DNA from 2 places in the Serratia liquefaciens ATCC 27592 genome. Region 2 is predicted to be linked to the other one. Evidence: predicted binding sites of a transcription regulator. Region 2 holds the regulator's gene; the other holds the start of a gene.
The links. Region 2 encodes PurR, which represses purine synthesis genes. Its sites were predicted from a motif close to CANGCAAACGTTTGCNTG; they were not measured.
Positions count from the first base shown of each region.

Region 1: purE (5-(carboxyamino)imidazole ribonucleotide mutase) is a predicted target of PurR. The motif match lies at 1,851-1,868, and genes of this name have one in related genera.

Region 1 covers NC_021741.1:1,095,544-1,100,258, reverse strand. The annotation lists gene cysS (cysteine--tRNA ligase) at 1-257, opposite strand, end outside; gene ppiB (peptidylprolyl isomerase B) at 567-1,061, shown strand; gene lpxH (UDP-2,3-diacylglucosamine diphosphatase) at 1,072-1,794, shown strand; gene purE (5-(carboxyamino)imidazole ribonucleotide mutase) at 1,961-2,485, shown strand; gene purK (5-(carboxyamino)imidazole ribonucleotide synthase) at 2,482-3,549, shown strand; gene galE (UDP-glucose 4-epimerase GalE) at 3,615-4,631, opposite strand; gene M495_RS05015 (sugar porter family MFS transporter) at 4,705-4,715, opposite strand, start outside.
Region 2 covers NC_021741.1:2,278,869-2,283,583, reverse strand. The annotation lists gene M495_RS10735 (C40 family peptidase) at 1-798, shown strand, start outside; gene sodB (superoxide dismutase [Fe]) at 993-1,571, shown strand; gene cydH (cytochrome bd-I oxidase subunit CydH) at 1,626-1,715, opposite strand; gene purR (HTH-type transcriptional repressor PurR) at 2,039-3,064, shown strand; gene punR (DNA-binding transcriptional activator PunR) at 3,099-4,007, opposite strand; gene punC (purine nucleoside transporter PunC) at 4,131-4,715, shown strand, end outside.

The sequences.
Region 1 (4,715 bases), 1.2 Mb from region 2:
TCGCAGCTTTCGCCATTTTCAGTCGCGCGGCGGATAATTTTGTCGTCAACGTCGGTGACGTTACGCACATAGTTCAGCGAGTAGCCGAGATAGCGCAGATAACGTGCCACCACATCGAAAGCAACGAAGGTACGCCCATGTCCGATATGACACAGGTCATAGATGGTTACCCCGCACACGTACATGCCCACTTTACCGGCATGAATGGGTTTAAATTCCTCTTTTTGACGACTCAGGGTATTAAAAATCTTTAGCATCGGGACATTCCGTGGTGTGCGTGATAACAAAAATGATAACCAGGGTTAAGGTTGTTCACCCAGCAGCGTATTGAAACCCGAAGCCTGATCTAATGCAAGGTTAAGGCCGCGCTTTGCTGAGCTCAGAGGTGGAAAACGGTGATAAATCAGCGATTGCCACAGATGTTATAATATAACAAATTGCCATTTACCACAGCCTGAGCGCGGTTTAGCCGCTGCTGACTCATTACAGGAGATATGTTATAACGGCGGTCTGATAGTTCACTCGCTCCATGTGACATCTCACTTCATCTTGTTAGGACTAAAACTATGGTTACTTTCCACACTAATCACGGCGACATCGTTATCAACACCTTCGCGGACAAAGCACCGGTTACCGTTGAAAACTTCCTGAACTACTGCCGTGACGGTTTCTACAACAACACCATTTTCCACCGTGTTATCAATGGCTTCATGATTCAGGGCGGCGGTTTTGAGCCAGGTATGAGCCAGAAAGACACCAAAGCCACCATCAAGAACGAAGCCAACAACGGTCTGAAAAACACCATCGGTACCCTGGCAATGGCGCGTACCAACGATCCACACTCCGCGACCGCACAGTTCTTCATCAACGTTGCAGACAACGACTTCCTGAACTTCCGCGGCGAAAACGCCCAGGGTTGGGGCTACTGCGTATTTGCTGAAGTGGTTGAAGGCATGGACGTGGTTAACAAGATCAAAGCCGTGAAAACTGGCCGCAGCGGCATGCACCAGGACGTACCGGTAGAAGACGTGATCGTCACCAGCGTTACCGTCAGCGAGTAATCGCAGCTGAATGAACACGCTGTTCATTGCAGATCTGCATTTAAGCGCACAGGAACCGGCAATTACTGCCGGTTTTCTGCGTTTTTTGCGGCAAGATGCCATACACGCCGAAGCCCTGTACATACTCGGCGATCTGTTCGAAGCCTGGATCGGCGATGACGATCCCGAACCGCTGCATGCTGAAATCGCTGCGGCGCTGAAAACGCTGCAACAGGCAGGCGTGCCCTGCTACTTTATCCACGGCAACCGTGATTTTCTGGTGGGCAAGCGCTTTGCCCGTGCCAGCGGCATGCAACTGCTGCCGGAAGAAAAGGTGCTGGACCTGTATGGCCGCAAAATCCTGATCCTGCACGGTGACACGCTGTGTACCGACGATCGGGCCTACCAACAGTTCCGCCGAAAAGTACACAACCCACTGATTCAAAAATTGTTCCTGGCAATGCCTTTACGCTGGCGCCTTAAGATCGCCGCTAAAATGCGTGCCCGCAGCCGGCAAAGCAACCAATACAAATCGGACGCCATCATGGACGTCAACCCGCAGGCGGTTGAGCAAACCATGCTGAACCACCAGGTTCACTGGATGATCCATGGCCACACGCATCGTCCGGCCGTGCATGAGCTGACGCTGAGCAACGGTAAAGCTCACCGTTTAGTGCTGGGTGCCTGGCATGAAGAAGGCTCGATGATCAAAGTCAGCGCCGACGCCGTCGAACTGATCCAATTCCCTTTCTAAGCTTCTGACTTAACGCGCGGGTATAAAAATTCGCGCTTTTGACGATCAAAACCGGCGACGCAACCGTTTTCCTTGCCGTTCGCTCATGGTATGCTCTACGCCCTCATTCGGCCTCCCGCCGCAGGCAATCGGCCGTCGTTTGTACAATTACAGGAGCCTTACACCCATGGGAGCCAACGCCGCTTCAGCCACTCACGCTGAGGTTAAAATCGCAATTGTAATGGGATCGAAAAGTGACTGGGCCACCATGCAGTTTGCGGCCGAAGTCCTGACCTCACTCGACGTCCCGTTCCATGTCGAAGTCGTTTCCGCTCATCGCACGCCAGACAAGCTGTTCAGCTTTGCCGAACAGGCAAGCGCCAAGGGTATCGACGTGATCATTGCCGGTGCGGGCGGTGCTGCGCACCTGCCGGGTATGCTGGCGGCGAAAACCCTGGTGCCGGTGCTGGGTGTGCCGGTGCAAAGCGCTGCCTTGAGCGGCGTGGACAGCCTGTATTCCATCGTGCAAATGCCGCGCGGTATTCCGGTAGGCACCCTGGCGATCGGCAAGGCCGGCGCCGCCAATGCTGCACTGCTGGCAGCGCAAATTCTGGCGTTGCATGACGCTGAGTTGGCGCAACGCCTGGCCGATTGGCGTCAGGCGCAGACTGACGAGGTGCTGAATAACCCGGACCCGCGGGAGGAAGCATGAAGCCGGTTTGCGTACTGGGTAACGGTCAATTGGGGCGTATGCTGCGTCAGGCCGGTGAGCCGCTGGGGATCGCCGTCTATCCGGTTGGCCTCGACGCTGAGCCGGAAGCGGTACCTTATCAAAACAGCGTGATCACCGCCGAAATCGAGCGTTGGCCGGAAACCGCGCTGACGCGTGAGCTGGCGACCCACAACAGCTTCGTTAACCGCGATATTTTCCCCCGTCTGGCGGACCGCCTGACGCAAAAACAGTTACTCGATCAGCTCGGCCTGGCCACTGCCCCCTGGCAGTTGCTGACCGACGTCGCCGAGTGGCCGCAGGTTTTCGCGACCCTGGGCGAACTGGCTATCGTTAAACGTCGCGTCGGCGGTTACGACGGCCGGGGCCAGTGGCGCCTGCGCCCAGGTCAGGAAGCCGAACTGCCGGCCGATGCCTATGGCGAATGCATCGTCGAACAGGGGATTAACTTCTCCGGCGAGGTCTCATTGGTCGGCGCACGCGGACACGACGGTAAATCGGTGTTCTATCCGCTGACCCATAACCTGCATGAAGAAGGCATTCTGCGCACCAGCGTGGCGTTGCCGCAGCCCAATCCTGCGCTGCAACAGCAAGCTGAACAGATGCTGACGGCGATCCTTGATGAACTGAACTACGTCGGCGTCATGGCGATGGAGTGTTTTATCGTTGGCGATCGTCTGCTGATTAACGAACTGGCGCCTCGGGTCCACAACAGCGGCCACTGGACGCAAAACGGCGCGTCTATCAGCCAGTTCGAACTGCACCTGCGTGCCATTCTCGCCCTGCCGCTGCCGAAGCCGGTCGTGAGCACCCCGTCGGTGATGGTCAACCTGATCGGTACCGCGGTAAATCAGCAGTGGCTGGCGTTACCGCTGGTGCATCTGCACTGGTACGAGAAAGAGGTGCGCGAGGGCCGCAAGGTTGGGCATCTCAACCTGAACGATCCCGACGCCGGTGCGTTGCAACAGGCATTGCAGGCTTTGGCGCCGCTGTTACCGGCCGAATACCAAAGCGGTTTGGCCTGGGCGCAACAAAAGCTGGCTTAAGCGTTACGCCGCACTAAAAACAAAGGGTTCAGCAAGCTGAACCCTTTTTTACTGTCGATGAAAAACTATTGGCGGTAGCCCTGCGGGTTTTTACTTTGCCAGTTCCAGGTATCACGCATCATCAGATCAAGGCCGCGTTGCACTTGCCAGCCCAGCTCCTGTTTCGCCAGGCTGGCATCGGCCCAGAAGGCAGGCAGATCGCCCGCACGGCGCGGTAAAATCTGGTAGGGAATGGTTACCCCCGAGGCTTTCTCAAACGCCTGCACCATTTCCAACACCGAATACCCTACCCCCGAGCCCAAATTATAGGCTTTGAAACCGGCGATCTGTTTTAAGTGGTCCATCGCCGCCAGGTGACCCTGAGCAACATCCATCACGTGAATGTAATCACGCACGCCGGTGCCGTCTTTGGTCGGGTAATCGCCGCCGAACACGCTCAGGCTTTCACGCTGGCCAATAGCGACCTGCGCGATATACGGCAGCAGGTTATTGGGAATGCCGCTGGGATCTTCACCAATCAGCCCCGACTCATGGGCGCCTACCGGGTTGAAGTAGCGTAGCGCGATAATCGAAAATGTCGGTTCGGCCTTGGCAAAATCTTGCAGGATCTGCTCCACCATCCATTTTGAGGTACCGTAAGGGCTGGTAGTGCCGCCAATCGGCATATCCTCGCGATAAGGCACCGGCGCATTTTCACCGTACACCGTGGCGGAGGAGCTAAAGATAAACCGGTGAACGCCGGCCTGACGCATCGCTTCCAGCAGGACCAACGTGCCCGTCACGTTGTTTTGATAATACTCCAGGGGCTTCTGGGTCGACTCCCCTACCGCCTTCAGACCGGCGAAGTGGATCACCGAAGCAATCTGCTGCTCGTTAAAGATCCGCTGCAAGCAGCCTGCGTCCTGTATATCACCCCGATAGAACTTTGCGGCTTTGCCCGTCAGCTGGGCTACGCGTCGCAAGGACTCTTCAGACGCATTGACCAAATTGTCCAGCACCACCACATCTTCACCCCGTTCCAGCAGCGCCAATACGGTGTGCGAACCAATGTATCCGGCACCGCCGGTCACCAAAATCGCCATAATATCCTCCTGTCGTCAGCATCTGGCGTTAACGCCAGATGCCTGAACGAATATCCTATGCCCAGCCTGTCGGCTAGCGCGAAC
Region 2 (4,715 bases):
TTTGTGCTGTTGTTTACACAGCTATTCTTCAATCTGGCGCATGCTGCGCCACAGGCGCGTATTGCCGCCGAGCAACGCAAAAGCCATGTCAACGAAGCCCGGCCAGATGACCGCAAGAAAAAGAAAGCGGTAAAAGCCAGCAAAAAAGCAAAAACCACCACCCCGCAGAAAACCGCCAAGGTTTCCAAAGCCAAAACGGAAAAAACCGCTAAAAAGATCGTCAGCGCCAAATCGAAAGGCAAAACTCAGAAAATAGCCAAAATCAAAGTTACCCCGCCGAAAAAGGGTTACAAAAAAGGCTATGGTCGCCACCGCGAAGCCGGGATGGCCACCGCAAAACTGGTGCGTGATGATAAACCGTTGAAGCTGACTCCAGCGCACAAAAAACGCTATCAGCACGCCAAGCAAACCGCGATGGCCAAACTGATGGACCAAATGGGCAAGCCTTACCGCTGGGGCGGTACTTCACCAAGAACCGGTTTCGACTGCAGCGGCCTGATTTACTACGCGTATAAAGACGTGGTGAAAATAAAAATGCCGCGCACCGCCAACGAAATGTATCACCTGCGAGACGCCGCGCCGATCAAGAGAAGCGAACTGGAAAGCGGTGACCTGGTGTTCTTCCGCATTAATAACCGCGGCGTGGCAGACCATGTTGGCGTTTATCTGGGCAACGGCAAATTTATTCAGTCACCGCGTACCGGTGAAGAAATTCGGATCAGCCAACTCGACAATGACTACTGGCAAAACCATTACATCGGCGCCCGCCGTGTAGTAACACCGAAAACCATTCGATAATTTCTTTGGCGGCTGGCTTGCCCAGCCGCTCTCCCCTGACTGATTTTCCTACTGTCCCTAAAGCACCCAATCCTTTAGCCAGCCCCCACTGTATTTCATCGCGAAAATTGCTAAGCTAAATACCCACAATAAAAACAGGTCAATTTAAGGTCCGTTGCTTTAGCGGCGAGTTGACACTGTACAAGGAGGAAGCAATGTCGTTTGAACTGCCCGCACTACCTTATGAAAAAAATGCCCTCGAACCGCACATTTCGGCAGAAACCCTGGAATACCACTATGGCAAGCATCACAACGCCTATGTGGTCAACCTGAACAATTTGCTGAAAGGCAGCGAGTTTGAAGGATTATCCCTTGAAGCAATCATCAAGGCTTCCAGCGGCGGCATCTTCAACAATGCAGCTCAGGTATGGAATCACACCTTCTATTGGCACTGCCTGTCACCTCAGGGCGGTGGGGAACCTCAGGGCAAATTGGCTGCCGCGATCAACCAGGCTTTTGGTTCTTTTACCGCCTTCCGGGAACAATTCAGCGACGCCGCGGTGAAAAACTTTGGCGCAGGCTGGACCTGGTTAGTGAAAAAGCCGGATGGCTCGCTGGCGATTGTTAATACGTCGAATGCGGCCACGCCGTTGACTGGTGAAGACAAACCGTTGCTGACCGTCGACGTTTGGGAACACGCCTACTACATCGATTATCGCAACGCACGACCGGCCTACCTGGAAAACTTCTGGGCGCTGGTTAACTGGGCATTTGTGGAGGAAAATCTGGCGTAACGCGGGGAAAATACAACCAGGCGTAGCGAACTGCGCCTGGTTGACTGAAGAGTATCAGTTCAATGCTGCGGTGAAGCTAAAAGCGATAATCACAGCCAGCGCACCCAGGGTGGTGAACAGTGACATTTTCAAATCGGTATCCATTACAACTCCTTTTCAGATTGGGTTTCCCAAGGGTAAAAGGCACACAATTAATGTGTTAAACCATTTTCCCACAGTTGGCCGATAAAATCTTGTTATCATTTCCCAGTTTATAATACCGATTACCTCTTCCCCTTTTGCTCAATATGGGACAAAATTCGCAGTTCACAACTGTGTACCGGCAAAATGCCCCTCCTGACCAAGCGCTGACGACTTCAACACACTAAAAACTCAGTTTTCGCTTCTTTGGAGAAGGATCTACGCAGGCAAACGATTAACATCACACTTACATACTGCAACATGTGAGTTCAGGAGTCATTCTTTACATGGCAACGATTAAAGATGTGGCCAAACGCGCTGGCGTTTCCACCACCACCGTTTCGCACGTCATCAATAAGACTCGTTTCGTCGCCGAAGAAACAAAAGCGGCCGTTGGCGCCGCGATCAAAGAGCTGCACTATTCACCCAGCGCCGTGGCGCGCAGCCTCAAGGTCAATCACACCAAATCTATTGGTCTGCTGGCCACATCGAGCGAAGCACCCTACTTTGCCGAAGTGATCGAGGCGGTGGAAAACAGCTGCTACAGCAAAGGCTATACGCTGATCCTGTGCAACTCACATAACAATCTGGACAAACAACGCGCCTATCTGGCGATGTTGGCGCAAAAGCGCGTCGATGGCCTGTTAGTCATGTGTTCGGAATACCCGGACCAACTGCTGGGCATGCTGGAAGATTATCGCAATATCCCGATGGTCGTCATGGATTGGGGCGCCGCACGCGGTGACTTTACCGACACCATTATCGATAACGCCTTCGAAGGCGGCTATCTGGCCGGGCGCTACCTGATTGAACGCGGCCACCGCGATATCGGGGCCATTCCGGGCCAACTGGCGCGTAATACCGGCGGCGGCCGCCATCAGGGCTTTTTAAAAGCCATGGAAGAAGCCAATATCGACGTGCGTGAAGAGTGGATTGTTCAGGGCGACTTTGAGCCGGAATCTGGTTACAAGGCCATGCATCAGATACTGTCGCAGAAACAACGTCCTACCGCAGTCTTCTGCGGTGGCGATATCATGGCCATGGGTGCGATCTGCGCCGCCGATGAACTTGGCCTGCGCGTACCACAAGACATATCGGTGATTGGCTACGATAACGTACGAAACGCCCGCTACTTCACCCCGGCACTGACCACCATTCATCAGCCCAAAGAGCGTTTGGGCGAGATGGCCTTCACCATGCTGCTGGATCGCATCATCAGCAAGCGTGAAGAGTCGCAGGTGATTGAGGTTCATCCCAAGCTGGTTGAGCGCCGTTCGGTCGCTGACGGCCCGTTCATCGATTACCGCCGCTAATTATCTGCGCCGGAAACTCTCACGGTTTCCGGCGTCATTCTTCGCTTAGCCACTCCTGATTCAAGGTTTCACTGTCTCCCAGATAATCCAGCAACCAGGCCATAGCCGGTGACGGCGTATTTTGCTGCCAGGTCAGGCAACAAGGACTGGCGGGAAATGGCTGTTGCAACTGTAGCGCCACCAGTTCCCCGCGCTGCACCAAAGGCAATACCTGATGCGCGGGCATCATGCCAACGCACAACCCGGCACACAGGCAGTCCACCGCAGAAGCCCAGTCCGGCACCACCAGGCGGCGCTGGTTGTCCAACGTCCAGGTCACGCGCTTGGGCAGGTTGCGCGAGGTATCTTCCAGGCACAGCGACGGAAAGGGCCGAAGTTGATCGTCGTTCAACAGCCCCTCTATCGCGGCCAGCGGGTGATGCGGACTGGCCACGCACAACCAACGCATATCTCCCATATCGCGAAAGGCGAAACCGCCGCCCACCGGCACCGCCCTTGTGGCGCCGATCGCCATATCGGCACGACCGTCCACCAGCGCATCCCATACGCCATTAAACACCTCCGGCTGAACCAGCAATTCGACGTCGGGGAAATGGCGGTAAAAATCCAGCACCAATTGGCGACTGCGTTGGGGTTTAACGATGATATCCACCGCTATTTTCAATTGGCCCCGCCAGCCGTTAGCGACCTGTTGGCACTGTCGGCGCGTGTCGAGCATTTTTTTGATGACACCACGCGCTTCCTGAATAAACAGCACGCCAGCCGGTGTCAGTTCCACGTCGCGATGACGGCGCTCAAACAGCGGTACCGCCAGCCATTGCTCCAACTGCCTCACCGTATAACTTACCGCCGACGGTACCCGATGCAGCTCGTGCGCCGCGGCGCTGAAACTGCCGGTGCGGGCCACCGCATCGACGACATCCAGGGAATATTCAGACCACATAGCTTTGCCTTCAATTTTTTTAACAGCACCTCGCAAATATTACCGTTTCACAAGCAGAGATCCAGCCGGATACACTTGCCGGCGCTAAAAACCTGCGACAATAAAATATTAACGAGAAATACCATGCGAAATTCCTTTGGTTTTATGTTCTACCTTGCCGGCCTGAGCATGCTGGGATACCTGGCCACCGATATGTATCTGCCCGCCTTCGGCATGATGCAGCAAGATCTGCAGATTTCCGCCGGGGCAATCAGCGCCAGCCTGAGCATCTTCCTGGCCGGGTTTGCCTTTGCACAACTGCTGTGGGGCCCGCTTTCCGATCGCCTCGGCCGTAAACCGGTGTTGCTGATCGGTCTGGCGCTGTTTGCCCTCGGCTGCCTCGGCATGCTGTGGGTGCAAAATGCCGTGCAACTTTGGTCGCTGCGCTTTATCCAGGCGATTGGGGTTTGCTCCGCTGCCGTTACCTGGCAGGCCTTGGTGATTGACCGCTATCGCGAAGGCAAGGCTAACCGCGTGTTCGCGACCATTATGCCGCTGGTAGCCCTTTCACCGGCGCTGGCTCCGTTGGTGGGTGCCTGGTTGCTGAACCACATGGGCTGGCGCGCCATTTTCGCCGTGTTGCTGGGCATTACCGTGCTTCTGCTATTGCCGACGCTGCTGCTGAAAGAAAGCGCCAAAACCGTGCCTTCCGACGACAATAAGAAAAGC